Regions from separate parts of the Streptomyces sp. NPDC005262 genome, predicted to be linked through region 1. Evidence: riboswitches for the same ligand, from Rfam matches in the RefSeq annotation. Region 1 holds a riboswitch; each other region holds the start of a gene.
What was found. Region 1 has a riboswitch for cyclic di-AMP ahead of ACFYP5_RS17125 (M23 family metallopeptidase). Riboswitches for the same ligand answer to the same signal wherever they lie in the genome.

Region 1 (6,976 bases):
GCCACGGCCTCGCTGCCCATCGGGCGGGAGGTGGCACGCAGGGCGCTGCTCCGGGCACGCGGGACGGGATGGAAGCCGCCCGCCGTAGAATCGGGGCATTGTGTCTGAGTCCTTGAATCCTGCCCCCGAGACCGACGAGTCCCACGATCTGCGTGCCGCCGCCTTCGAGCGGCAGCGCAGGCTGCGTCAGGAGCCGCGCTTCCCCGGCGGGCCCGCCGCCGATCCGGCCGGTTCGCACCACGAGCGCCGGATCCGCAGTTTCCAGCCCCGCCGCAGCCGTGTCACACCCGGCCAGGAGGACGCTCTGCAGCGGCTCTGGCCGAAGTGGGGTCTGGACATCGACGGGCAGTCGGTCCTCGACCTGCCGAAGCTGTTCGACGGGCTCCCGGTCGTGCTGGAGATCGGCTTCGGGATGGGTGAGGCCACCGCGCAGATGGCGGCCGACGACCTGGGCACCGGCATACTCGCCGTCGATGTGCACACCCCGGGCCAGGGCAACCTGCTCGGTCTCGCGGACCGGAACGGTCTGTCCAACATCCGGGTGGCCAACGGTGACGCGATCATCCTACTGCGCGAGATGCTGCCGCCGGACTCGCTCGACGGGCTGCGGGTGTACTTCCCCGACCCGTGGCCCAAGAAGCGCCACCACAAGCGACGGCTGATCCAGCCGGAGTTCCTCGATCTGGTGGCGCAGCGGCTGAAGCCGGGGGCCGTGCTGCACTGTGCGACCGACTGGGAGCCGTACGCCGAGCAGATGCTGGAGGTGCTGACCGCGCACCCCGGCTTCGAGAACACCCAGGCGGACGGCGGCTACGCACCGCGGCCCGCGTTCCGGCCGCTGACCCGGTTCGAGGGACAGGGCCTGGACAAGGGCCATGTCGTGCACGACCTGCTGTTCGCCCGCCGCTGAGCCGCAGGGCCGCTGAGCTGCTGATATTCCTGCGGGGCCGGTAGGCACCCCCCGTCGCCCCATGGTCAGTTGTCGGTCCCGCTCGTTAGGGTCGTCGGGTGTCCGACGGGTCTGTGCAGCAAAAACAGTCGCAGCCGGCCGTCCCGCTCCTCCAGGAGCAGCGGGTCGGCGAGATCCTGGCGGCCGTGCCGGAGCGGGGCCAGTGGCGCTACCGGCCGCGCCGGGTCGGCCTGGTCTGGCGGAGCAAGACGTTCCGAGCCGGTGCGGTCTTCACGGTGCTGGCTCTCTGCGGGCTGGTGATCCTCGCCCTGGTCCGCGATCAGACGGGTACGGAAGGGTTCCTGGTCGGTCTGGGCCTCGCCGTACTGCCCGTACCGCTGCTGATGGCGGCGTTCCGCTGGCTGGACCGGGTCGATCCGTGGTCCTGGCGGAATCTGCTGTTCGCCTTCGCCTGGGGTGCGTGCGCCGCCGCCCTGGTCGCGATCATCGCGAATTCGTTCGCGACCCGCTGGATCGCGACGGCCACCGCCGACCCGGCGAGTGCGGACACCCTCGGCGCCACGGTGATAGCACCGGTGGTCGAGGAGAGCGCGAAGGCCGCGGCCGTCCTGCTGATCTTCCTCTTCCGAAGGCGCCACTTCAGCGGCATCCTCGACGGCGTCGTCATCGCGGGCTTCACCGCGACGGGCTTCGCCTTCACCGAGAACATCCTCTATCTGGGCAATGCCTTCGGCGAGGACCAGCAGATCGGTACGTCGGGCTTCGCGTCGGTGACGGCCGCGACGTTCTTCGTACGCGTCGTGATGACGCCGTTCGCGCATCCCCTCTTCACCGTGCTGACCGGCCTGGGTTTCGGATTCGCGGCGCTCTGCGCACGTAGCCACCGCATCCGCCGGATCCTGCTGCCCGTGCTCGGGCTGATGCTCGCGATGGGCATGCACGCCCTGTGGAACGGCTCGGGGTCGTTCGGTCCTTACGGCTTCTATGTCGTGTACGGGGTGTTCATGGTCCCGGTCTTCGCGCTGGTCACCTGGCTGGTGATCTGGTCGCGCCAGCGGGAGCTGCGGACACTGGCCACCGAACTGCCCGCCTATGCGGCAGCCGGCTGGCTCACCCCGGCCGAGCCGCTCGCGCTCTCCTCGATGCGGGCCCGCGGCGTGGCCCGGGACGTTGCGCGCCACCAGCACGCGAGTGCCTACGGAAGCGCGGGTGCGTACAGCGCCTCGTACGGAGTGCCGTACCCGAGCCCCGGCTACGGCTACCCCGCGCCCGGCCCGCCGCAGCCCCACTCACCGGCATACGGCAACAGCCGGGTCGTGGTGCAGGTCCGCAGTCATGCCAAGGCGCAGGCCAAGGCCCGCGGCAGGGCGGCCGCCCGGGCGGTCGCCGAGTACGAGTCGTTCGCGACGTCACTGGCGTTCCTGCGCCGCCGGGCCCGCCGCGGGGCCGCGGACCCGGACTTCGTGGCACGCGAACTGGAGCTGCTGCACCATCTCTGGCAGCGCAGGGGGGTGGCCGGACCCGCGCTGACGTACGCGGCGCAGGCGACGGGCCGCCTGCGCCCCCGGTACATACCTGCGGGGCCGGCCCCGCACCCGCCGTACGGCGGCTACCGGCCGAACCCGTATCTGTCCCCCCACGCCCAGCAGCCGTACGCCCGGCCACCGTACGGCAGCGTCCCGCCGCCGCGCTCCCGGTGAGGGCTCAGGCCGATGCCTCGGTGAGCTCCGCCAGTTCCTGTCCGGTCAGCTCGAGGTCGGCCACGGCCACCAGGGCGGGCACCTGTTCGACCGTACGGGCCGAGGCGATCGGCGCGGCGACGGTCGGACGGGCGGCGAGCCAGGCCAGGGCGACGGTCGCGACTTCTGCGCCGCGCTCCTCGGCAACCTTGTCGAGTGCGGCCAGGACCTTCTGACCGCGCTCCGACGCCAGGTGCTGACCGGCCTTCTCGGCCCGCGCGCTCTCCACCGACGCACCCGGACGGTACTTGCCGGTGAGGAAGCCCGCGGCCAGGGCGAAGTACGGGACTGCGGCGAGACCGGCACGGGCGGCCGTCTCCTGGAGCTCGCCCTCGTACGTGTCGCGGGAGACGAGGTTGTAGTGCGGCTGCAGGGCGACGTAACGGGCGAGCCCTTCACGCTCGGAGAAGTCCAGGGACGCCTGGAGCCGCTCCGGGCTGATGTTGGAGGCGGCGATCTCACGCACCTTGCCGTCCTTCACCAGCTGGTCGAGGGCGGTGATGATCTCCTCGACCGGGACGGTCTCGTCGTCGAAGTGCGTGTAGTAGAGGTCGATGTGGTCGGTGCCCAGCCGGCGCAGCGACTCCTCGGCCGCGCCCTTGATGGTGGCGGCGGAGAGCCCCTTGTACGCGGGGTGGGCGCCGACCTTGGTGGCGACGACGATGTCGGAACGGCTGGACCGTGCGGCGAGCCACTTGCCGATGACCGTCTCCGACTCGCCGCCCTCGTTGCCGGGGATCCATGCGGAGTACGCGTCGGCGGTGTCCAGGAAGTTGCCGCCCGCCGCGACGTACGCGTCGAGCACGGCGAACGACTGCGCCTCGTCGGCGGTCCAGCCGAAGACGTTGCCACCGAGCGCGAGCGGGAAGACCTGAAGGTCGGAAGAGCCGAGTTTGCGAAGCGAAGTCATAAGTAGATCAACGGACTCCGCCACGCCCGCTATTCCGTACCGGGGGTTGAAAGGGGGCCCGTACGGGCATCCGCACCGGATTCGTGAGACCGGGTGACAGCAGACCGGCAGCCCTGACGTCGGGGGGGAGCGTCAGGACTGCCGGGTACGAGGGGCCGGAGAACCGGCGCGGGCTCAGACGGTGAGGCCCTTGTCGCGCAGCCAGGTCATCGGGTCGATGCCGGTGCCGTCCGGGGTGTGGACCTCCAGGTGGAGGTGGGGTCCGGTCACGTTGCCGGTGGCTCCGACACGGCCGATGGTGTCACCGGTGGTGACCTTCTGGCCGACGCTGACGTCGATCGACGACTGGTGGCAGAACCACAGCTCCGTACCGTCCTCGAGCTCCAGGACCGTGCGGTAGCCGTACGAACCGGACCAGCCCGCCGACTTGATGGTGCCGGTGTGGATGGCCTTGATCGGGGTGCCGGTCGGCGCCGCGAAGTCGAGGCCGGTGTGGTAGCCGGAGGACCACATCGAACCGGCTTCACCGAAGGTCGAGGTGATCGTGTACGAGGAGGTGGGGATGGCGTAGGAGGCGGCGAGCTTGGCCAGCCGCGCGGCCTCGGCCTTCGCCTTCGCCGCTTCCTCCGCCTTCTTCTTCTCGGCGGCGGCCTTGGCCTCGGCGACGTCCTGCTTCGCCTTGGCCTCGGCGGCGGCCTTCTCCGCGGCGGCCTTCTCCTCAGCGGCCTTGATCTCCGCTTCGGCAGCGTTCTGCTGCTGCTCGGCCTGCTGAAGGATGCGGGCGCGCAGCGCCTCACCGGCGTCGGTGGTGCCCTGCTCGGCCTCGGCGGTGGTGATGCCGGCACTGGTGAGCGGGGCGGTGGCGGCCACGGACTTCGCCTGGTCGGTGGCGGACTCGTCGGAGAACAGGGCGCCCACGCCGGGAAGGGACTTGGCGTCGGGGAGGTTGTCCGCGAGGGAGTCGGGAAGGGAGATGGAGACCGGCGGCTTGCTCTGCGCGGTGGCCATGCCACCCGCACCTACGGCCGCGATGACGCCGACGCCGAGCACCGTGGAGCTGCGGGCGAGCCCGTTGCGCTGCTTGACGACGCGGTGTCTGCCGCGTACGGGGCGGACGGACTCCTCGGTCGGGTTCCATTCGTCCCACGCCCGGTCGGTCTCACCGAAACCGTCGGTCGCGAACTCAGTGGTGAACTCGGCGCCGAAATCGGTTCGCTGCTCGGTTCCGTACTCGGTCGTGAAGTCGGATCCGAACCGGGAGGGGGCTTCGGGGGCAGGCTTGTTGGACGCCACGGGGGCGCACTCCTTTCCTTCCTTCTCGCCTACCGGGTTAGCTGACGGGTTCGGAGCAGGAAGGTCTCCTACGGATCCCTCTGTCTCTCACGAGACACAGGTGTCCGATTCACCCCATGTAGGTGGTTCCCCGGTTCCCTTGCGGAATTCGGCGCTTGCGCACGGTGCCGCCACTGACGACGGCTGGGACAACCGCGCTGCGTTATCGAACGTTAATAGACGGACGGGTCCGATTCCAAGCCGTTCCCACTGATCGTTAACGGCTTTGGCCTGGACTTTCCGGGACACAATCGGGCGGAAACGGGCGAGTTGATCACCACTCAGCCCATACTCGTTTTCTGACGTTGCGTCAAATGTTATGCGGAGTGATGCCTTTCGATTACGCACGGTGGCATCGTCCTGCGAAGCCCCTTCACCGACTCGCCCCTGCCTCACTCACATCCCGGCCCACGATCTTCACAGTCCTGCGCCGCTTCGGCTGCCCCCGCGCGGGGCGTGCGACCGCGAGCAGCGCCATGTCGTCGGTGGACCTGCCACCGGTGTGCAGCCGTACGTCGTCGGCCAGCGCGGACAACAGCTCCTCGGGCTCGGGAAAGATCCGCCCACGCAGCCGGACCGCCGGATCGTAGAAGACGCCTTGGGCGTCGCGTGCCTCGGAGAGTCCGTCCGTGTATGCGAGCAGCGTCATCCCGGCGGCCAGCTCCCATGCATCGGCCCGGTCCGTCCACACCCCCAGGTCCATGCCGAGCGGCAGCGCGGGCACTGTCGGCACCAACACGTCCAGTGAGCCGTCGGGGTGGAGCAGCAGCGGCTCGGGGTGGCCGCGGTTGACGATCCGCACCTCGGCCGCGCCGGGCGGGATCTCGGCGAGCACGGCGGTGACGAACCCTTCGACCGGATCGATCCCGCCCCGCCTCGCCCCCTCCCGCGCCAGCGCCCGCTCGAGCCTCCGCGCCACGCCCTCCAGCGAGTCCTCCTGCTCGGCGGCCTCCCGGAACGCGCCGATGACCACCGCCACCGTCCCGACCGCTTCGAGCCCCTTGCCCCGCACGTCCCCGACCACGAGCCGTACCCCGTACGAGCTCTCCGCCACGGCGAACAGGTCACCACCGACGAATTCGTCCGCCTGGGCCGCCTCGTACCGCGCGGCGACATGGAGTCCCCCGATCCGCTCGGACGGAATCGGCAGCACGGCCCGCATGGCGGTCTCCGCGATGACCCGCGCCGAAGCCAGCTGCTCGTTGCCGCGGCGTACGACCTGGTTGATGACGACGGCGAGGGCCGAGACCGTGATCACGGTGGAGAGCTCGATGGACGGCACGACATCCCGCAGAGTGCCGCCGGACGTCCGCAGCACGACGATCGAGAGAATCGCGGCAACGCCGATACGGACGGTGCTGGCCAGCGAGAAGAACGGTGCGGCGATCAACGGAGCGGCCACGAACATCGGCACGGCGGTGAAGGGCGGTGGGCTGAGGTAGTCGAACACGAGCCCACCGACGATCATCAGGAACGGCAGCGCACGCACGAACCACCAGGCCCAGCCGCGCACCACGGCACGCCCCCGGGCCCGCCCCCCGCGCAGCTCCTTCGCCATCCCCACCTGTGGTCTCCTGCCCGGCGCGCCCTGTGCTGTCCTGGGCGGTGCGCCCTGTGGTCTCCTGCCCGTGCACGCACGGCTGTCCTGACCTGCACGCGCACGGCTGCGGACACGCGCCCCGCTTCCCAGGCTTGCCGCAGCGGCGTCGCGCGGCGACTCCTCGTCGGCCAAAGGGGGGACGGAAAACACGAATCAGGCCCGGCACGCTCAATGCGTGCCGGGCCTGATCCTTCAGTAGCGGGGACAGGATTTGAACCTGCGACCTCTGGGTTATGAGCCCAGCGAGCTACCGAGCTGCTCCACCCCGCGTCGGTGAACACAACTCTACGCCATCAGGAACGGACTGCTGACCACCAATGGAATGGCTGCCCGATCGAGCGGCCCGGGCGCCTTTCCCGCAGCGTTCCCGCCCCGGCCCCGCCCGGGTCAGTTCGAGTCGGTGATGTGTGGCGCCCGCTTCGCGTCGACCGCCGGTTTCCCCGCGCTCGCGCTGCGCTGGAGCGAGTGGAGAATGGCCAGCCCCT
Region 2 (6,976 bases), on a different contig from region 1:
GCGGACGACTCCGAGGCCGCGCTCGACCGGCTCGCGCGGCTGGTCGCGGAGGGGCTCGACGAGCTCCCGGAGACCGTCTGATTCCAGACCTCCCGACCCGTCCCAGCCGGACGTATTTCTGCGGCAGAGCCGCGGCACCTTTGACCGGGGCCGCGGCTCTTTCGTTTTCGCGAGCCGCGAGCCGCGCCGATCACCGAGCCCACTCCCAAGTCGGTTCCCGAGGTTTCCGGAGTGAATTCGGGCAGCCGAAACAAAGCCCCACCGAATTACATCTCTTTGTATACGGCGCATGTGTTAATGCCGGCCGCTCGCGGTGTTTACGGCATGTTGCGAAGTTCTCACCCGGCCGGGCCGCGGCGGGGCGGGCGCACGGCCCGGGACGCGGTCCGCGCGCCGCAGCCGGTGCACGGCGGTGGCGCGCTCGGCGTGCTGCGCGGCCAGCGCCCTGGCCCGTTCCGCGTCACCGCGCGCGACCGCGTCCACGATGGCCCCGTGCTCGGCCCAGGAATCGGTGGGGCGGGCCGGCTGCTCGACCGCGTACATCCAGGCGATCTTGTGCCGCAGCTGGGTGAGCAGTGCGATGAGCCCTGGGCTGCCGGAGGCCTGGGCGAGCGTCTCGTGGAACCAGCCCCCCAGTGAGCGCAGATCCTCGCCCTCGCCCCGCCTGGCCCGCTCCTGACCGAGCCTGACCAGGCCGCGGAGGACTTTGAGGTGTGCCTCGGTGCGACGCTGCGCGGCGCGCGCCGCACCCAGTGGCTCCAGCAGCATCCGGACCTCCAGCAGGTCGGCGGCCTCCTGCTCGGTGGGCTCGGCGACACAGGCGCCGGCGTGCCGACGGGTGACCACGAAACCCTCGGACTCCAGGGTGCGCAGCGCTTCCCGTACCGGGACGCGGGACACCCCGTAACGGCGTGCGAGCAGTTCCTCGGTGAGTCTGCTGCCACGTTCGAAGACACCGGAGACGATGTCGTCACGGATTGCCGTGCATACCGAATGCGCCGGAATGCGCATGTCCGAACCTCCGCCTTAATCCCCGCGGAACGCGGCCGATCGACGCCTGTTCCGTGACTCTATTGCAATGCGGCTGCATTTCCGACGCCGGGCCGAAATCCATGAATATCTTTTGGTCCGAGGACGGTTCGGCAAGCGCCTCCGGCGGGGGACGGTCCGGGTACGCCGAAGGCCCCGGCGGGAAGCCGGGGCCTTCGGAGGTGCTGCGTCGGTCAGACGGTGACGCCGTGGGCGCGCAGGTACGCGACGGGGTCCATGTCGGAGCCGTACGACGGTGCGGTCCGGGCCTCGAAGTGGAGGTGCGGTCCGGTGGAGTTGCCGGTCGAGCCGGAGAAACCGATCCGCTGGCCCGCGCCGACGCTCTGGCCGACCGACACGCCGATCGACGAGAGGTGGCCGTACTGGGTGTAGGTGCCGTCCGTCATCCGGAGCACGATGTTGTTGCCGTACGCGCCGCCCCAGCCGGCCTCGACGACCGTGCCGGCGCCGACGGCGACGACAGAGCTGCCGGAGGCGGCGTGGAAGTCGATGCCCGAGTGGCGGCCGGAGGACCAGAGGGAGCCGCTGGACTTGTAGCCGGTGGTGACGTACGAACCGGCAACCGGGAGCTGGAAGGCACCGAGGCGGGTGCGCTCGGCGGAACGGGCGGCGCGCGCCTTCGCCTCGCGGGCCGCCTTGGCGCGCGCTTCGGCCTTGGCCTTGGCTGCCGCCTTGGCGCGTGCTTCGGCCTTCGCCTCGGCCGCGGCCTTGGCCTTCGCGGCCGCCTTCACCTTGGCGGCGGCCTCGGCCTGGCGCTTCTGCACGTCTGCCTGGGTGGCCACCTGGTCGGCGAGGGTGCCCTCGATGGCGATGATCTGGTTCAGGCCGGTCTCGCTGACGGAGGGGGCTTCGGTGCCGGCGGCGAGCGCCGGAGAGGCCAGCCCACCGATGACGCCGGTGGTGGCCAGAGCTGCGATGCCGGCCATCTGCGCGCTCTTGCGCGTCAGACGGTTCGGGGCACGGTGCTTCCCGGTGGGGCGGGTGAACGCCATGAAGTGGCTGGTCCTTTCCTTCCTTCTCGCCTACCGGGTTAGCTGACGGGTTCGGAGCAGGAAGGTCTCCTACGGATCCGCGAGCCCCACAAGAGGCGCGCAGGCATCCGATTCACCCCAGGGACTGCGTGGGTCCCCGGCTCCCCAGGCTCGCGCCTGACGGGGACTCGGCGATAGCTGACCGGCGCCGCGGATGCGGCATACGGGTGACGGACAGCGCTGCCGACGCTAAGCGGGGGGACTTTCATTCACCAAACGGACAGGGCGCTTTGTAGCACATCCCACAGGGCACACAGCCCCATATGCAGCAAATCAGACAAAAGGGATGACCCCGACGAGAAGTCACTCGTGGGGTCTCCCTTTGTCCAGATATGCGGTTGTCCGTGACGTCAGCCGGTGACGACCGACACCTCTCCGATCCCCAGCGCCCGGACCGGCTCCTCGATCTGCGCGGCGTCGCCGACGAGGATCGTGACCAGACGGTCCACCGGGAACGCGCTGACCACCGCCGCGGTCGCCTCGACCGTGCCGGTCTCGGCGAGCCGGGCGTAGAGCTGCGCCTGGTAGTCGTCCGGGAGGTGCTGCTCGACCTGGTCGGCGAGCGTGCCCGCGACCGACGCCGCCGTCTCGAACTTCAGCGGGGCGACACCCACGAGGTTCTGCACGGCCGTCTCGCGCTCGGCGTCGGTCAGTCCCTCGGCCGCCAGCGTCCGCAGGACCGTCCACAGGTCGCCGAGCGCCGGTCCGGTGGATTCCGTGTCGACCGAACCACTGATGGCCAGCATCGCGGCGCCCGTCGCCCCGGAGGCGGAGTCCGGCGCCGACGACCGCAGGACCTGCGCGAAGGACCGTACGCCGTAGGTGTAGCCCTTCTCCTCACGCAGCACCCGGTCCAGCCGGGAGGTGAGCGTGCCGCCCAGGCAGTACGTACCGAGGACCTGGGCCGGCCACACGCTGTCGTGCCGGTCGGCGCCGATGCGGCCGATCAGCAGCTGGGTCTGCACGGCTCCGGGACGGTCGACGATGACCACCCGGCCGGTGTCGTCGGCGGTGATCGGCGGGACCGGCCGGGGCTCGGCGCTGTTCCCGGACCAGTCGCCCACGGTGTCGGCGAGCAACGCGTCCAGGTCGATGCCGGTGAGGTCACCGACGACCACGGCGGTCGCCGTGGACGGGCGGACATGGGCCTCGAAGAAGCTGCGGACGGCCGCGGAATCGATCCGCTCCACCGTCTCCTCGGTGCCCTGGCGCGGGCGCGACATCCGCGCGGTGGCCGGGAAGAGCTCCTTGGAGAGCTGCTTGGCGGCGCGACGGGCCGGGTTGGCCTGCTCGTGCGGGATCTCGTCGAGCCGGTTGCGTACCAGCCGCTCGACCTCGCTGTCGGAAAACGCGGGTGCCCGCAGCGCCTCGGCGACCAGACCGAGCGCCTTGGCCAGCCGGGAGACCGGGACCTCGAGGGAGACCCGGACGCCGGGGTGGTCGGCGTGCGCGTCGAGGGTGGCCCCGCAGCGCTCCAGCTCGGCTGCGAACTCCTCCGCGGAGTGCTTGTCGGTGCCTTCGGACAGCGCCCGCGCCATGATCGTGGCCACGCCGTCGAGGCCCTCGGGCTCGGCGTCCAGCGGGGCGTCGAGGTAGATCTCCACCGCGACGACCTGCTGACCGGGGCGGTGGCAGCGCAGCACCGTGAGCCCGTTGGGCAGGGCGCCGCGCTCAGGTGCGGGGAAGGCCCAGGGCCTGGCCGTGCCCGGGGTCGGCTGCGGGTGGTACTCCATCGATACTCCAGTCGCGGCAGCGTCGGTCACTTGTCCGCCCCTTCGTGCGCGTCGGTGTCGGCGTCCGTCTCGTCGACGGCCGCCCCATCGGTGGACTCGGCCGACTCGACCGGCTCGTAGACGAGCACCGCCCGGTTGTCGGGGTGAAGCTGGGCCCTGGCGGCCGCCTGGACCTCCTCCGCGGTGACGTCGAGCACCCTTTGTACGGCGGTCAGGGCGAGCTGCGGGTCACCGAACAGCACGGCGAACCGGCACAGTTCGTCGGCACGGCCCGCGACCGTGCCGAGCCGGTCCAGCCACTCGCGCTCCAACTGGGCCTGGGCGCGCTCCATTTCCTCGGGCGTCGGCCCCTCGGCCACGAACCGGGCCAGCTCCTCGTCGACCGCGGTCTCGATCTGCGCCACCTCGACCCCGCCGGACGTCTTCACGTCCAGCCAGCCGAGCGAGGGCGCACCGGCGAGCCGCAGCAGCCCGAATCCGGCCGCCACGGCTGTCCGGTCGTGGCGGACCAGGCGGTTGTGCAGCCGGGAGGACTCGCCACCGCCCAGCACGGTCAGCGCGAGGTCGGCGGCGTCGCACTCCCGGGTACCGTCGTGCGGCAGCCGGTAGGCGGCCATCAGCGCCCGCGCCGGGACCTCCTCACGGACCTCTTCGCGCAACTGCTCGCCGATGATCTCGGGGAGCGCACCGTCGCGCGGCGGCTGCTTGCCGTCGTGGGACGGGATGGAGCCGAAGTACTTCTCGATCCAGGCGAGCGTCTGCTCGGAGTCGATGTCGCCGACGACGGACAGCACCGCGTTGTTGGGCGCGTAGTACGTACGGAAGAAGGTCCGTGCGTCCTCGAGCGTCGCGGCGTCCAGGTCGGCCATCGAGCCGATCGGGGTGTGGTGGTACGGGTGGCCCTCCGGGTAGACGAGGGCGGTCAGCTTCTCGAACGCCGTGCCGTACGGCACGTTGTCGTAGCGCTGGCGGCGTTCGTTCTTGACGACGTCCCGCTGGTTCTCCATGGACTCGTCGTCGAGCGCGGCGAGCAGTGAGCCCATCCGGTCGGCCTCGAGCCACAGGGCCAGCTCCAGCTGGTGCGTGGGCATCGTCTCGAAGTAGTTGGTGCGTTCGAAGCTGGTGGTCCCGTTGAGCGAGCCGCCGGCCCCCTGCACCAGTTCGAAGTGTCCGTTCCCCTTGACCTGTCCGGAGCCCTGGAACATCAGGTGCTCGAAGAGGTGAGCCAGACCCGTGCGCCCCTTGACCTCGTGGCGCGAACCGACGTCGTACCAGAGGCACACCGCGGCGACCGGGGTCAGATGGTCCTCGGAGAGCACCACGCGCAGGCCGTTGGCCAGGCGGTGCTCGGTCGCTGTCAAGCCGCCGGAGCCGGCCTGGGCTGTGGCCGTGTGACCCATGGGCATGTACGTCCCTTCGATCGCGATACTGGATTTCCTGCGAGACCTGCCACTGTAAGCAAGCGGACCGACACCTGGCGAAGTTCCCGTGCCGTGGAAGTTCGCGTGAAAGAGCGCCGGACGGCCCCTAGAGACGGGTCGAGGTCGGGGTTGTCAGTGCGGCGGTCCACAATGGTCCGCGTCAGAACCAGAGGTTGCCCGAACAGATCTGTGAAGGAGTCGCAGCAGCGATGGCCCGCCGCAGTACGAAGACCCCGCCGCCGGACGACTTCGAGGAGAAGATCCTCGACATCGACGTCGTCGACGAAATGCAGGGCTCCTTCCTCGAGTACGCGTACTCGGTGATCTACTCACGGGCCCTGCCGGACGCCCGCGACGGCATGAAGCCGGTGCACCGCCGCATCGTGTACCAGATGAACGAAATGGGGCTGCGCCCCGACCGCGGGTATGTGAAGTGTGCCCGCGTCGTCGGCGAGGTCATGGGCAAGTTGCACCCGCACGGCGACGCGTCGATCTACGACGCGCTGGTGCGGATGGCTCAGCCGTTCTCGATGCGGCTCCCCCTCGTCGACGGACACGGCAACTTCGGTTCGCTCGGAAACGACGACCCGCCGGCCGCCATGCGGTACACCGAGTGCCGGATGGCCGACGCCACGTCGCTGATGACGGAGTCGATCGACGAGGATACCGTCGGTTTCCAGTCGAACTACGACGGCCAGGAGCAGGAGCCGGTCGTCCTCCCGGCCGCGTATCCGAACCTCCTGGTCAACGGCTCGTCCGGGATCGCGGTCGGTATGGCGACCAACATGCCGCCGCACAACCTGGGCGAGGTCATCGCCGCCGCCCGCCACCTGATCAAGCATCCGGGTGCGGACCTGGAGACCCTGATGCGGTTCGTTCCCGGTCCGGACCTGCCGACCGGCGGCCGGATCGTGGGCCTCGGCGGCATCAAGGACGCCTACGCGGCGGGCCGCGGCACGTTCAAGATCCGTGCGACCGTCTCCGTGGAGGACGCCACGGCGCGCCGCAAGGGCCTGGTCGTCACCGAACTGCCGTTCACCGTCGGCCCGGAGAAGGTGATCGCCAAGATCAAGGACCTGGTCTCGGCGAAGAAGCTCCAAGGCATCGCGGACGTCAAGGACCTGACCGACCGCGAGCACGGCCTGCGCCTGGTCATCGAGGTCAAGAACGGCTTCGTTCCCGAGGCCGTGCTGGAGCAGCTCTACAAGCTGACGCCGATGGAGGAGTCCTTCGGCATCAACAATGTGGCGCTGGTCGACGGGCAGCCGCTCACGCTGGGCCTCAAGGAGCTCCTCGAGGTCTATCTCGACCACCGCTTCGACGTGGTGCGACGCCGCAGCGAGTTCCGCCGCACCAAGCGTCGCGACCGGCTCCATCTGGTCGAGGGCCTGCTCGTCGCGCTGATCGACATCGACGAGGTCATCCGGCTCATCCGGTCCAGTGACAACTCGGCGCAGGCGAAGGAGCGGCTCATCGAGCACTTCTCGCTGAGCGAGATTCAGACGCAGTACATCCTGGACACCCCGCTGCGCCGGCTCACCCGGTTCGACCGGATCGAGCTGGAGAGCGAGCGGGACCGGCTCAACACCGAGATCGACGAGCTGACCGCGATCCTCGAATCGGACGCCGAGCTGCGCAAGCTGGTCTCCACCGAACTGGCCGCTGTCGCCAAGAAGTTCGGCACCGACCGGCGTACGGTGCTGCTGGAGTCGGCCGGTGCGCAGGTCGCCGCGGTGCCGCT
Region 3 (6,976 bases), on a different contig from region 1:
GAGCACTCCGACCGTCGCTCAGCAGCTCACAGGCTTCGTCCAGGAGCATTCGAGGTCGGTGCGCCCGGACTGCTCGTCCTTGGCGGCGGGAGCATCGGTCGAGGGACGGTCGGACCGGGCCGTACCCTGCGGTTGCCGGGCGCCCTTCACGCTGTAGCCGGCGAGCGCCGCTCCGACCGCATCCTCGATGCTCTTGACCGAGCTCGCGACGTAGTTGTTGCTGACGAAGCTGAAGACGAGCTTCCGGCCGTCGGCGTCCGTGACATAGCCGGAGAGTCCCGACACACCGGTCAGCGAGCCGGTCTTGCCGTGGAGATTGCCCGCAGCCGAGGTCCCGCACATGCGAGAGCGCAGCGTTCCGCCGGTCATCCGGTCGGACACGCAGGCGATCGGCAGGGCGTCGTACCACTCCTGGAACCACGGTTGATGGCGTACGGCGACCAGAAGTTCGGTGAACTGCTGGGTGGACACCGCGTCCATCCTCGACAGGCCGGAGCCGTCCATCTGGCGCAGGGCGGCGGGGTCCAACCCGAGGGTACGCAGGTGGTCGGCGATCGCCGACAGCCCGGCCGACCAGGTGCCGCTGCCCTTCACCTCGTAACCGATGGTCTTGACCAGCACCTCGGCATGGTTGTTGTTGGACAGCTTCAGAAACGGCGTCAGAAGATCCTTGAGCGGCATCGACGGATGGGAGGCCAGAGTCGTGGCACCCTGCGGAACGGCCTTGCCCACCACCGTCCCTCGGGTCACCTTCACTCCGTGTGCGGCCAGCGCGTTCGCGAAGACGGCGGCCGCATAGCCTGTGGGCTCCCAGACACTGGTCCACGACGTGGCGGGTGCGCTCTGGACGGGGATCTTGCCGCTGACCACGATGGTGTTGCTGCCGTGCATGCGATCGACGGTGACCGTACGACTCTCACCGGCGGTGACCGTGGTGGCACGGTTGTCGATGCGGACGTAGTCGTTGGACGGGGTGATCTTCACCGCGGGCGCTTCGCCGGGCGCGGAGCCCGGGGTCACCGAGAGGAGCACGGTGCCCGAGTCGTAGTCGGTGTCCGGGGCCACCGTCAGCGGCGAGATCTGCGACGAGTAGTAGGCGGACTCGTCGTCGGCCGCCCAGGACGCGCCGAGCCGGCTGCTGTCGAACCGGGTGTCGTCAGCGACCAGGCGGCCGGTGATCCTGCGGATCCCCGAAGCGGCGATCGTGGCGGCCAGCCGGTCGTAGTCCTCGGCCAGCATCGTGGGGTCGCCGGTGCCGCGAAGATACAGGTCGCCCTGGACCACGGACCCGTGACGGGAGCCGTCAGCGAGTACATCGGTGCTGAACCGGTAGTCGGGGCCGAGCAGCGCCATGGCCGCGGTCGATGTCAGAAGCTTGGTACTGGATGCGGGTACCAGGCGGCCGTCGCCGTTGCGTTGGTAGAGCGTCTGCCCGGTTTCGGCGTCGCTGACGACGACTCCGACCTGAGCGCCGTCCAGCCGGGTGTCGCCGAGAATCTGGTCAAGGGTTTGCGACAGGCCGGGCGCCGGGGAGTCCGCCCCGGCCGGAGCTCCTGAGGTGGCGGTGAGGGCCAGGCTCGCGGCGACGGCCCAGAGCAAGGCCCGATGACGGAATCTTCGATGAATCGTTGGCATGCGCATGGAAAGAGATCATCAGGCATCCGGATCCTCGGCGGAAGCCTTACGTCGTCCGGATCCTGGGGCAACCGGGCCCGGGTGGCAAGTGGTGGCGGCCCGGCAGGACACCTGGCGGCTGCCGCGACCGGTACAGCTCCCCGTTCATGCACTGAACATGGCCGATCCGGAGGGCATCTGATCCTGATTCAGACGACATTCGCTGATTCGATCGGTCCGGAATGGATCTTTCCCCGACTTCGTCGCGACGCACCTGTTGCGCGACGTAATTCTTGCCGGACCGAATCGATTACGAGGGCCGCGCAACGTGGTAACGCATCAGGCGCCAAGAGGTGCGCGCGAACTCATGCTGATCTGCAGGGTCTGATTCAACACGGCGTCCCCTCCGAGGAATCGGTCGAGTCGGACTGGATTGTGGGTGGAAGGAATCGAGTGGTGGAATGCACGCCTCTCGACTCCGCGGCCACTTCGCCTTCTTCCAGTGATCGCATTATCAACGCAGGGCGGCAAGTGGGGCGTTGCCGTACTGCTTTCGGAGCAGGCGTGCGCACCGCTGGTTTCGATGCGCAGGATCAGGACGGGTTCGTATGAGCAGCCGAGGCGCTGACTGTCATGAGGGCTGTCCCGCAATGCCGGGCCAAGATCTTCCTGTATTGCTGCGGCCTGCCGTGTGACCGATTCCTGCTTCCTCTGCGAACCGGAGGGGCCCGAGGGGTACTCGTCCGAAGAGCACGAAGAGAGATCTTGCGAATCCCGCCCGCCTTGCCGAGAAGCTGAAGAAGATCGATCCGGCAGCCTTCGACAGCTGACCGAGCGATGGCGATCACGGTGCGCCACGTCCGGACGGCTGGTATCCAGCGAGCCGGTGGCCGGGCGACGCTGCGCGGCGACAGCGGCACGGTGATCAGCACCCGGGCTCTCCGCCGTCATCGCGTGGCTTGTGCTGCCGGACGGCCCCGGTGGGTGGTCGGGGCGTTTGCGCACCATGACGGCCATTCCGATGGCGTACGGCACCCCCCGCGCCGTGGGGGGCGTCCTTCGCGTGAACCTGCGGGACCGGGCCGGTGGGCGACCCCTCGTGTGCCGCATCCGGTCGAGACGCGTGACACGCTGCCGCCGCCCGTGGAGGGGGCACCCGCCGCCCCGACCTGTCGAAGACCCCTCAGCAGCACACCAATGTCTTGAATGTCTGAATTTCGGCAATCGAGATGAATTGCTCTCTTTGCTGATGAATGAATGACCTGCACAGGTCGAGACCTTGCCTGCTGGGGAAATCGGTCATTTCGGACCAAGTGGTGAGAGTCACTTTCCGGGCCCGCGGACGCGGCGGCGTACTGCCCGGTTCCCTTCTGCGCCAAGAGATTTGGCTTCGCGGGCGAGGGTGAACTGCGAATAATCCCCCGACTCGATCTTGTAAATGAATTGTGATCGAAAAGTGGGGGCTTGTTCCGGCCGGAGTTTCTCGCTTACGGTCACCGTCAATCCGGATGGAACGCCGAATCCTGCCGCCGTCCGGGAATCCGACCACTCACGTACGGCAGGAGCGGGGGACCCAGGTAAGCAGCCGATCCGGTATCCGGAACGGCTAGGGGTGAAGTCGTATTCCCATACGGCCAGGCAACTCCAGCCTGAACCCGACAGCTCACCTCGTAGGCGACGGAGAGGAATGCACCATGCCCGCAACGGGTAACCACCGTCGTCGTAAGTCCAGTTCGCTGACTCGCGGTTTCATCGCCGTGAGCGCGGGCGGAGCCGCTCTCGCACTCCCCGTGATCGGTGCGACCACCGCCTTCGCGGCGCCGGCGCAGTCCGTCGCCGCCGTCACGAAGAATGTGGCGCCCGCTGCGGCCCCGGCAAAGGGAATTGCCGCCGCGAAGGCCGCGCCCACCGTCTATTCCGTGATAGCCGGTGACACCCTTTACAAGATCGCCGCTGGGCAGTCCGTGACGGGCGGCTGGCAGCAGCTGTACCAGGACAACCGCGAGGTCATCGGAGCCAACCCTGCCCTGATCCACCCGGGCATGAAGCTGACCATCGGTGCCAAGGCCGAGGCCCCGGCCGCCGACCCCAAGCCGGCCGCGAGCAGTGCCGCTCCTGCCACCACGAAGCCCGTGACCTACACGAACGACCTCGATGGCTGGATCAAGGAGTCGCTGGCTGTCATGGCGCAGCACGGCATCCCCGGCAGCTACGACGGCATCCACCGCAACATCATCCGCGAGTCCTCGGGCAACCCCAAGGCCATCAACAACTGGGACTCGAACGCCGCCAAGGGCACGCCGTCCAAGGGGCTCCTGCAGGTCATCGACCCCACGTTCAAGGCCTACCACGTGTCCGGCACGTCGATGGACATCTACGACCCGGTCGCCAACATCACGGCTGCGTGCAACTACGCCGCGGCCAAGTACGGTTCGATCGACAACGTGTTCGGGGCGTACTGACACGCAGTTGTGTTGATGCCGGTTCCGGATTGACGGGTGGCGAGGGTCCGAGGGGGCCTCGCCACCCGTTCCCGTCTCTGCCCGATCAGGGGCATGGTCCGGTCGCGACCGAAACCCCGGCGTCGTTGCCGGTGTCCGGCATGGTGTTCCGTCGTCCGCAGCCGGCGCAGGGCGTGGTGTATCCGGGCGCGCCCCGAGCGGCACAAGTTACCCACGGGTATGTAGTGACTTGACGCGCGAACGGCAGTAGAACCAGTTTCACTCTGTCGAGAGTGAGGCGTGTCACATGAGTGACTCTACCATGCATGATGCAGGCCACGAGGGCATTTCTCGTCGAAGATTCATCACAGGAACCGGTTCTATTTTAGGTACCGTGGCCCTCGCGGGTCACAGCACCCCGGCCCGGGCCGGGACCGGCTCCGCAGCCGCTCCGATCGACTCCGGGGCCCATGTTCCGGCCCTCGTGATCGGCACCGGATACGGCGGATCCGTCGCCGCTCTGCGTCTCGCCCGGTCGGGCGTGGACGTGCACATGATCGAAATGGGCATGGCCTGGGACACCGCCGGTCCGGACGGCAAGATCTTCGCCAACACGACCTCCCCGGACAGCCGGTCGTACTGGCTCCGTACCAGGACCAAGCAGCCCCTCAGCAACTTCCTCGGCTTCCCCATCGACAAGGACGTCACCCGCAGCACCGGGATCCTCGACGCCGAGGAGTTCAGCGGGATCACGGTCTACCAGGGGCGCGGCGTCGGCGGCGGCTCGCTGGTCAACGGTGGCATGGCCGTCACCCCCAAGCGCGAGAACTTCGCAGCCGTGCTCCCGTCGGTGGACGCCGACGAGATGTACGGGATCTACTACCCGCGCGCCAATGCCGGCCTCGGGGTCGGCACCATCGATCCCGCCTGGTTCGAGACCGCCGCGTGCTATCAGTACGCCCGGGTCGGGCGTAAGCACGCCCAGCGTGCCGGCTTTCCGTTCGTCTTCGTGCCCACGGTGTACGACTGGGACTACATGAAGCAGGAAGAGGCCGGAACCGTTCCCAGGTCGGCGCTGGCCGGCGAGATCCTGTACGGGAACAACTACGGCAAGAAGTCGCTGCAGAAGACGTACATCGACCGGATCAGGGCCACCGGCAGGGTCGTCATCTCGCCACTGCACAAGGTCACTTCGGTCGCACCGGCGACAGGCGGCGGCTACACGGTCGTCATCGACCAGATCGACACCGGCGGTGCCACCACGGCCACCAAGACCGTGACCGCGGACCGGGTGTTCTTCGCGGCCGGCAGCGTGGGCACCAGCAAGCTGCTGGTCAAGCTGAAGGCCACCGGCGCGCTCCCCGGCCTGAACGACGAGATCGGCAAAGGGTGGGGCGACAACGGCAACGTCATGTGCGGCCGGGCCAACCACCTGTGGGACCCGACCGGCAGCCTGCAGGCTTCCATTCCCACGGGCGGTATCGACAACTGGGCCGCCGGTGGCGCGTTCGCCGAGGTCGCCCCGCTGCCTACCGGGATCGAGACGTTCGCCTCGTTCTACCTGTCCATCACCAAGAACCCGAACCGGGCCGAGTTCGCCTGGAACGCCGCGACGGGCAAGGTCGACCTGAACTGGCAGACCGCCTGGAAGCAGCCGTCCATCGACGCCGCCAGAACGATCTTCGACAGGATCAACCAGAAGGAGGGGACGATCTACCGGACCGATCTCTTCGGTACCTACAAGATCTGGGGCGACCACCTCACGTACCACCCGCTCGGCGGCGCGGTGCTGAACCGGGCCACCGACAACTACGGCCGCCTGCACGGCTACTCCGGCCTGTACGTCATCGACGGCTCGCTGATCCCCGGCAACACCAGCGTCAATCCGTTCGTCACCATCACCGCGCTTGCCGAACGGAACATCGAGAAGATCATCGCCACCGACCTGTGACGATCAACGGCCGGGCAGCGCGCACACGGTGTCGAGGCCAAGCACATGGTTGAGCCGGCCGAACGCCAGCCATGACCCGATGCTCATGCTCAGCTCCACGACCTCGAGCTGGCTGTAGTGCGCGCTCATCCGGGACCAGAACGCTTCGTCGAGGTTGTGGTGATCGAGGGCGTACCGCTCGGCGTATTCGGCGGCCAACCGGGTCCGGTCGTCGAAGACGTCGGTGGTACGCCACTGGGCCACCGCGTCGGCGAAATCCTCCTCGACCTTCAGGCCGTCCCGTTCGGTCCGCCAGTCGAGACAGAAGACGCACCCGTTGATCTGGGCGATCCGCAACCGCGCGGCTTCGAACTCGCGCAGTCCCAGGGTCGTATGGGCGTACACCGCCAGCGAGAAGTTCGATGCGGCGGTCCCGATCCCGGGCACCATCTCGCCCCACACGTATTCGATCGCGTCCTTGCCCTCGGGGATGTCGATGTTCATGGTTGTCTCCTTCCGAGCCTGCCGGCTGCGGGGCGCAGCGGGACGTCGAGAGCGTCGTAGAGTCCTGGTTCCGCGTTCACGAGCCAGTCGATGGCGCTCACGAGCCGGCCCACCGCGGTGGCGTTCCCGCCCGCGGATCTGTTCTCACCCTCGTCGGTGGCCTCGACCGTGACCTCGATGCGGGGGCGGCCCTCGATGATCACTCGATGCGCGCCGTCGCCGTCGGGCGGCGTCGGCCAGTCCGGTGCGCAGGAGGGGTGAATGCGCGTGATGTGCTCGATGACGATGCGGGGTTCGCCGCCGACGATGCCCTGCACTTCGAATCGCACCGCGCCCTGGGTGCCGGCCTCGAACGTGCCCATCGTCCTGGTGCTCACCGTCGCGTCGAGCGGGCGTCGGACCAACGTCTCCCGGATGTCTTCGAGTTCGGCTCCCAGGGCCCTGGCCATCAGCCGTATCTGCCCACCCCACACCATGGTCGGGACGG
Region 4 (6,976 bases), on a different contig from region 1:
ATCGGATATGTGCATCTGGAGACGCTGCCGCTGTACGACGTCTTCGCTGGCGGCGTACTGGAACGCGTACCGGCCGGGCCGGCGCGCCGACCGGCGCACCGGGATCAGGCGTCGCTGCCGCTGTTCCCGGTCGGCGGACGGGCCTGATCGAACCGGACGGGGCCCCGGCGAACAGGCCCGTCCGGCCGAAGGCGACACCGCGCCGGTCAGAGCGGCAGCAGGTCGGGCCGCTTCGCCTCGACGTGATCACCGGAGGACTCGCCGCGCAGCCGCCGCCCGATCCACGGCACCAGGTATTCGCGCGCCCAGTGGATGTCGTCGCGCCGCACCTCGAGCGTGCCGCGCTGCGCCTGGGGCGGCCATTCCTGGTCCGGGTCGGCCGGCACATCGAGGCCGAGGACCTGGGCGGCGCGCAGCGCGACCCGGGTGTGTCCCTCGGGCGACAGATGGAGCCGGTCGTCGTCCCAGGCGCGCCTGTCCTGCACGGACCGCAGCGACCACAGGTCGAGGACCGGGCAGTCGTAGCGGTCGGCGATGGACCGCACGTGGGCGGTGTAGGTGGCGATCTTGCCGCGCAGATGGCGCAGCACGGGAACGTCGCGGGTGTCGAAGCCGGTCGTGACCATGACGGTGCCGACCGACCGGGTCAGGTCGGCGACCGCGCGCTCGAAGCGCTCGGCCACGTCGTCGGGGTCGGTGCCGGGCCGGATGATGTCATTGCCGCCCGCGCAGAAGCTCACCAGGTCGGGGGCGAGCTGCTTGGCGCGCGGCACCTGTTCCTCGACTATCTGGTCGAGGAGGCGTCCGCGTACGGCGAGATTGGCGTACCGGAAGTTCCCGTGAGCCGAACCGGCGGAACCATCGGTGTTCCTCGCTGCGTCGGGGTCGGGGAGCTGGTCGGCGAGGAGTACAGCGAAACGGTCTGCCCAGCCGACGAAGGTTCCGTCCGGGCCGGGGTCGCCGACCCCCTCGGTGAAGCTGTCGCCAATCGCTGCGTACGACCCGATGGCGCCATGCCGGTTGTTGACGCCACGTTGATTGTTTTTCGAATCGTCTGCCACAAGGGCACATCCTGCACTGCCGAATGTGACCTACGCGACCGTAATAAGGGGTTGACGGGAGGTGAGATAGACCACCCGGTCAGGTTTTGGTAAAGAGGGAATAAGCGAAGGGGCGGTGCGCCGCCGCGCACCGCCCCTTCAACAAGCCGTTCGGATCAGGCCTGATCGGATCCGATCAGACGGAGATTCCGTGCGAAGCCAGGAAGGCGACCGGGTCGATGTCCGAGCCGTATGCCGGACCGGTGCGGACCTCGAAGTGGAGGTGCGGGCCGGTGACGTTGCCGGTGGCACCGGAGAGGCCGACCTGCTGGCCGGTGGAGACGGTCTGGCCCACCGAGACGGAGAGCGCGGACAGGTGGCCGTACTGCGAGTAGTGGCCGTCGGCGTGCTTGACGACGACCTCGTTGCCGTACGCCCCGCCCCAGCCGGCGGTGACGACGGTGCCGGAGGTGATCACCTTCACGCTGGTGCCGGTGGAGACCGGGAAGTCGATGCCGGTGTGGCTGCCGCTGGACCAGTTGGCACCGGAGGCACGGTAGTTGGTGGTGTGCTTGCCCGGGACCGGGGCGACGTAGCCGGAGCTGCTGCTCTGGGCGGGCGCGGGCTTGGTGGCCACCGGAGCCTTCGACGGGGCCGGGGCGGCCGGCGTGGTGCCGGTGGCCGCGGCGGGGCCGCCGAGGGTCAGCTTCATGCCCGGGAGGATCAGGCTCGGGTTGCCGCCGATGACCTCGCGGTTGTCCTGGTACAGCTTCTCCCAGCCACCCTCGACCTTGTTGTCGGTGGCGATCTTCGACAGGTAGTCGCCGGCGACGACGGAGTACGTCCGGGTCTCGGCCTGCTTCGCGACCGGGGCGGCGGGGGCGGCGTGCGTTGCGGCGGCGGAGTGCGCGACGGGAGCGGCCTGCTCCGCGGCGTGGGCACCGGTGGCACCGAGCAGCGGGAGGGCGATGACGGCCCCGCCGGCGCCGGCGGCGGCAACGCCACGAGCGATGGTGCTGGACTTCGGACGACGGTGCTTACCCGATATGGGCATGAAGAATTTCCTCTCCGGCGCCTACGAGGTGAGCTGTCGGGTTCGGACTGGAGATGCCCGGTCGCATGAAGTGCGACTTCACCCCGAGCCGGCCGGATTTCTCCGGTCGGCGGCTTACCTGGTTCCCCCGCTCCTGCCACACGATGAGTGGGTGCGAATTCCGGTCGGCGGCAGGATTAGGCGGTCCGTCCGGATTGACGGTGACCGTAAACGAATGAGGACGAGCAGAACAAGCCATCGGTTGCGTGCCGGAATCCGCGCCGGGAAATCAGCGCGGAATTCCGGTCACACTCCGTGGATTAAGGATCTTGGATTTCCGCGCCGTGTACGGATTAGCCTCCCGCCGCACCAGCACACACCGTCACCGATATGATCCCGCTCACGAGATGACCCCCATCTCCCGCATAAAGCAGGGCATGTTCGACTAAATACCCCAATACGGACATGTCATGAACATCATTCGCGACGGAGCCTCAGCACCTTCGCGTCCAGATCCCCCCGCAGGTCGGTGTGCAGTCCCTGATGCAGCAGCACGGAACCGTGGTGGACGGCCCCGGTGTCCGAGCAGGTGTAGGTCGCCGTGGGGTCGAGCCCGCGCAGCCGCAGGACCGGCGGCAACTCCCCGTACCTCTGCGCCTCCAGCCACATGAGCACCACCGTCTCGTCACCATGCGTGTACTGCACGGCGCTGAGCCCACCGCGCGGCGCACGCAGCCGGTACAGCGCGCCGTGCTGCACCACCGGGCGGATCTCCTTGTAGAGGTCCACCCAGCCCCGGGCCTCGGTCAGCTCCTCGTCGCTCCACTCGGTGAGATCTCCGCCGACCCCGAGCACCCCGGCCATCGCGCTCACGAAGCGGAAGCGCAGCGAGCTCACCCTGCTGTTGAGCTGGACATTCGGGCTGTCGGTGACCCAGGCGGCCATCACCCGCGCCGGATGGATCTGTCCGAAGCCCTCCTGGATGGCGAGCCGGTCCAGCGGGTCGGTGTTGTCGGAGGTCCACACCTGGTCGGTACGGGCGAGGATGCCCAGATCGATCCTGCCGCCGCCGCCCGAGCAGGACTCGAAGGCGACACCGGGGTGAGCCGCCCGCAGCCGGTCGATCAGCGCGTACAGCGCGTCCACATGCTCGATCCAGAGCTTCTGCGGATACTCCTCGCCCGGCCAGCCCGCATCGGTGAAGCAGCGGTTGAAGTCCCATTTCACATAGTCGATCGGGGCGGCGGAAAGCAGGGAGTCGAGCTGCTCCCACAGATAGTTCTGCACATCGGTCCGGGCCAGATTGAGCACCAGCTGATTACGGAACTCCGTACGGGTCCGCCCGGGAAAGTGCTGTACCCAGTCCGGATGCGCGCGGTACAGGTCGCTGTCGGCGTTCACCATCTCCGGTTCGACCCAGATGCCGAACTGCATGCCGAGCGCGTGCACTTCGTCGGCGAGCGGCTTCAGCCCGCCGGGGAAGCGCTCGGGGTTCGGGGTCCAGTCGCCGAGTCCGGCCCGGTCGCTGGTGCGCTGCCCGAACCACGCGTCGTCCACCACGAACAGTTCCACACCCATCGCTGCGGCGCGCGCGGCCAGGGCACGCTGCTGGTCCTCCGCGATGTCGAAGCCGGTGGCCTCCCAGGAGTTGTAGAGCACCGGCCGCAGCCTTTCGGCGTCCGGAACGATGTGGGCCAACTGCCAGGCGTGCCAGGCCCGGCTCGCCCCGCCGAACCCGCCGGCGCTCCACAGTCCGGCGAACACCGGTGTGGTGTACGTCTCCCCCGGTTCGAGCCGCAGCAGCCCGGAGTCGTCGTAGCCGGCTCCGCCGGTGATCTGTACGAGCCCGTCGGGAAGCTGCTGCACGGCGATCCGCCATGAGCCGGACCAGGCGAGCGCGCAGCCGTACACCTCGCCGTCCTCCTCGGTGGCGGCTCCGTCCGCGTCGAGCGCAACCCAGGGCAGGGACTGGTGGCCGGTGTGACCGCGCCTGCTGGAGAGGACCTTCTCGCCGTACGTCAGCTCCGACCGCACCAGCTGCGTCTCCGCCGCCCAACGCCCGTGCAGGTGGCTGAGACGCCAGCCGTCGCGGGCGGGCAGCGCCCAGGCGGCCGCGTCGGCTCGCAGCAGCTCCAGCGGCGGTCCGTCGGGGCCCGCGTGCCTGACGGTGGCCCAGCGCTCGATCACATCGAAGTCGTCCCGCATCCGGTAGTGCAGCGTGAGCGCGAGCCGCTGTACGGAGTCGGAGAACGCGATGCGCAGTTCGTCGCCCTCCACCGCCGCCTCGGCGTAGGCCCATTCGGTGCCGCGGACCGCCGGGGTGCGTACCGAGAGAGCGGGCCGGACGAAGCGGGGGCCGCCCTCCACCGGGTACTCCTCGCGGCCGTCCAGTTGCGATTCGAAGCCGCGGAAGGGCAGCTCCGGCGCGGCGGCGAGGGTCTCGGCGGCCGCGAGGGAGATGCGCGGCCCCCAGTGCAGATGGAGCAGCTCGTCGCGGTCCGTGAGATGCAGCGCATAGCTGCCGCTCGCCCCGGTCAGCAGCCAGGTCCGACCTGTGTCACCAGTCTCGATCATGTCATCCCCACATTCACACAGTTCCGCACATCATCAAGCTCCGACGGCTGACCGGGCAACGCTTGCGCAGGGGGAATTCACCGGCTGACGGGGCGAGAACGGCCGAGATGATTGTCCGAGGCACCGATGTCGTATCGTCGCGGGAGTGACCTCGCCGGCGAGTCGCGCCGACGCCAGACATTCCAGGAGACACCGTGACGCAGCAGGTGCCGCAGATCCCGTCGACGGAACCCGAGCTGTCGGGCGTGCGCAACTTCCGCGACGTGGGCGGCCTGCCCACCGTCGACGGACGCCGGGTGCGGCTCGGACGGCTCTTCCGCAGCGGTCACCTCGCGCACGCCACCGCCGAGGACGCGGCGTTCCTCGGCGGTCTCGGGCTGCACACGATCTTCGACTTCCGGAATGCGGCCGACCACAAGCTCGACGGCCTCGACGTGGAGCTGCCGGGTGTACGGAATGTGAGCATCCCGCTCTCCGACCCGGCCGACGGCGCCGAGTTCTGGCGGATGGTCCGCGACGGCGACATCGAGCAGCTGCGCGACATCCTCGCCGACGGCAAGGGAGCGGCCCGGATGACCGCCTCGTACCGGGCGATCGTCAGGGACCGGACCGCCGAGCACAGCCGGGTGCTGCACGCCCTGGCCGAGGACAGTGTCCCCGCGCTGATGCACTGCGCGGCGGGCAAGGACCGGGCCGGGATCTCGATCGCGGTGGCGCTGCTCGCCGTCGGGGTCGAGCGCGAGGCCATCGAGGCCGACTACCTCAAGTCCAACGAACTGCACCGCCGGTACAAGGTGCGCCGCAGCGACACCTCGGCGACCGGGATGTCGCCCGAGGTGATGGAGCTGCTCAGCCCGCTCTTCGACGCCCGCGCCGAATATCTCGCCCAGGCCTTCACCACCATCGAGGAGACCTGGGGCAGCACCGACCGCTATCTCGCCGACGGGCTGAAGCTCACTCCGCAGACGCTTGAGCGGCTGCGCGGACGGCTGCTCGACGAGGCGTAACCGGACCTTCCAGCGGCGGTGACCGACGGTCAGCCCTTGCCGGCCACCGCGAAGAGCAGGTAGAGGAAGGCCGCGAAGACGTGTCCGGCAACGAGATAGGCGACCAGCCGGATCACCACGCCGCGCGGAAAGTTCCGCTCCTGCGGGTCGTAGTTCTTGGGCCTGGCGGGGCTGAGCGGATCGAAGTTCTCTGAATCGGACATGACAGTCCTCTCTGGCGACCGGACGGACCGGTCTCAGCGGCGGTGGATCCCGCTGCCGAGGCACAGCTCGGCGGCAGGGCTCTGGAGCAGGGTGTGGACGAAGAGGAGCTCGGATCCGTCGGGGTCGACGGCGGCGATCCGGTGCGGGGTGAGCGAGTCGAAGTGCGCACTGTCCCCGGGGTCGAGATCGTGCACGGTGTCGCCGAGGCTCACCCGCAACCGCCCGGCGAGGACGTACAGCCACTCCTCGCCCGGATGAACGCGTACGAGATCACCCTGCGCGCCGTGCGGCACGCGGACGCGCAGCGCCTGCATCGCCCGGCCGGAGCCACCGGCCTGCTGGTACATCCAGCCGTCGGCCTCGGCGCCCTCGAACCTGCCGGCGCGGACGATCGCGTCACGTTCCGGCGGAGTCTCGCCGAGCAGTTCGGAGACTGTCGTACCGTAGATTCTGGCAAGTCCGAGGAGCATCGGCAGCGAGGGCTGTCGTCGGCCCGTCTCGAGCCGGGAGAGATGGGCGGGGGAAAGCCCCGCCCGCTGCGCGACGCTCTCGAGGGTGAGACCACGGCGGCGGCGCAGATCGCGCAGGCGTGGCGCGACCCCGGGCAGCTCGTCGGCCACCCCTCCTTCGGGAGGATTCATATGTCTATTGGGCCAGGATCCTGCCTCAGAGGCAATTTTTTTACCTCAGAGGCAAATCCGATGGGGCTCAGCGGTGGGCGACCGCCTGCTTGACCAGTGTCCGGCCGAAGTCCCACATCAGCCCGCCGCCACTGTGCGCGTCGTCCATCACCGCCGTGAACGCGGTCACGAACCGGTCCACCTCCGGCTCACCGATGACCAGCGGCGGAATCAGCTTGATCACTTCCAGATGGTCGCCGGAGACCTGGGTGAGGATCCGGTGCTTCTGCAGCAGCGGTACGACCACCATCTGCGCGAAGAGACCCTTGCGGGCCGCCTGGAGCACGGTCCAGCGGCTGCGCAGCTTCAGTGAGGACGGCCGGCCGAACTCGATGCCGATCATCAGCCCCCGGCCACGGACCTCGTGCAGCAGCTCGTACCGCCCGATGAGCGCGGCGAGCCGCTCACGCAGCAGATCGCCGGTGCGCCGGGCATTGG

Region 2: another riboswitch for cyclic di-AMP. It lies ahead of ACFYP5_RS25640 (M23 family metallopeptidase); the one in region 1 lies ahead of ACFYP5_RS17125 (M23 family metallopeptidase).
Region 3: another riboswitch for cyclic di-AMP. It lies ahead of ACFYP5_RS31365 (transglycosylase SLT domain-containing protein); the one in region 1 lies ahead of ACFYP5_RS17125 (M23 family metallopeptidase).
Region 4: another riboswitch for cyclic di-AMP. It lies ahead of ACFYP5_RS13085 (peptidoglycan DD-metalloendopeptidase family protein); the one in region 1 lies ahead of ACFYP5_RS17125 (M23 family metallopeptidase).

What each region holds. Positions count from the first base shown of each region.
Region 1 covers NZ_JBIAKK010000005.1:416,715-423,690, reverse strand. The annotation lists gene lhgO (L-2-hydroxyglutarate oxidase) at 1-108, shown strand, start outside; gene trmB (tRNA (guanosine(46)-N7)-methyltransferase TrmB) at 101-910, shown strand; gene ACFYP5_RS17135 (PrsW family intramembrane metalloprotease) at 1,009-2,610, shown strand; gene ACFYP5_RS17130 (aldo/keto reductase) at 2,615-3,559, opposite strand; gene ACFYP5_RS17125 (M23 family metallopeptidase) at 3,734-4,852, opposite strand; cyclic di-AMP (ydaO/yuaA leader) riboswitch at 4,864-5,016, opposite strand; gene ACFYP5_RS17120 (PP2C family protein-serine/threonine phosphatase) at 5,265-6,449, opposite strand; tRNA gene ACFYP5_RS17115 (tRNA-Met) at 6,688-6,761, opposite strand; gene ACFYP5_RS17110 (SPFH domain-containing protein) at 6,879-6,976, opposite strand, start outside.
Region 2 covers NZ_JBIAKK010000011.1:163,490-170,465, forward strand. The annotation lists gene ACFYP5_RS25630 (HPr family phosphocarrier protein) at 1-81, shown strand, start outside; gene ACFYP5_RS25635 (GntR family transcriptional regulator) at 295-1,011, opposite strand; gene ACFYP5_RS25640 (M23 family metallopeptidase) at 1,224-2,042, opposite strand; cyclic di-AMP (ydaO/yuaA leader) riboswitch at 2,055-2,225, opposite strand; gene ACFYP5_RS25645 (M16 family metallopeptidase) at 2,432-3,814, opposite strand; gene ACFYP5_RS25650 (M16 family metallopeptidase) at 3,841-5,220, opposite strand; gene ACFYP5_RS25655 (DNA topoisomerase (ATP-hydrolyzing) subunit A) at 5,445-6,976, shown strand, end outside.
Region 3 covers NZ_JBIAKK010000017.1:79,416-86,391, forward strand. The annotation lists gene dacB (D-alanyl-D-alanine carboxypeptidase/D-alanyl-D-alanine-endopeptidase) at 19-1,599, opposite strand; cyclic di-AMP (ydaO/yuaA leader) riboswitch at 3,119-3,304, shown strand; gene ACFYP5_RS31365 (transglycosylase SLT domain-containing protein) at 3,309-4,076, shown strand; gene ACFYP5_RS31370 (GMC oxidoreductase) at 4,363-6,006, shown strand; gene ACFYP5_RS31375 (carboxymuconolactone decarboxylase family protein) at 6,010-6,489, opposite strand; gene ACFYP5_RS31380 (dihydrodipicolinate reductase) at 6,486-6,976, opposite strand, start outside.
Region 4 covers NZ_JBIAKK010000003.1:687,102-694,077, forward strand. The annotation lists gene ACFYP5_RS13075 (STM4011 family radical SAM protein) at 1-147, shown strand, start outside; gene ACFYP5_RS13080 (SGNH/GDSL hydrolase family protein) at 207-1,061, opposite strand; gene ACFYP5_RS13085 (peptidoglycan DD-metalloendopeptidase family protein) at 1,237-2,094, opposite strand; cyclic di-AMP (ydaO/yuaA leader) riboswitch at 2,098-2,258, opposite strand; gene ACFYP5_RS13090 (alpha-galactosidase) at 2,551-4,647, opposite strand; gene ACFYP5_RS13095 (tyrosine-protein phosphatase) at 4,842-5,654, shown strand; gene ACFYP5_RS13100 (DUF6126 family protein) at 5,684-5,857, opposite strand; gene ACFYP5_RS13105 (helix-turn-helix domain-containing protein) at 5,891-6,499, opposite strand; gene ACFYP5_RS13110 (aspartate aminotransferase family protein) at 6,567-6,976, opposite strand, start outside.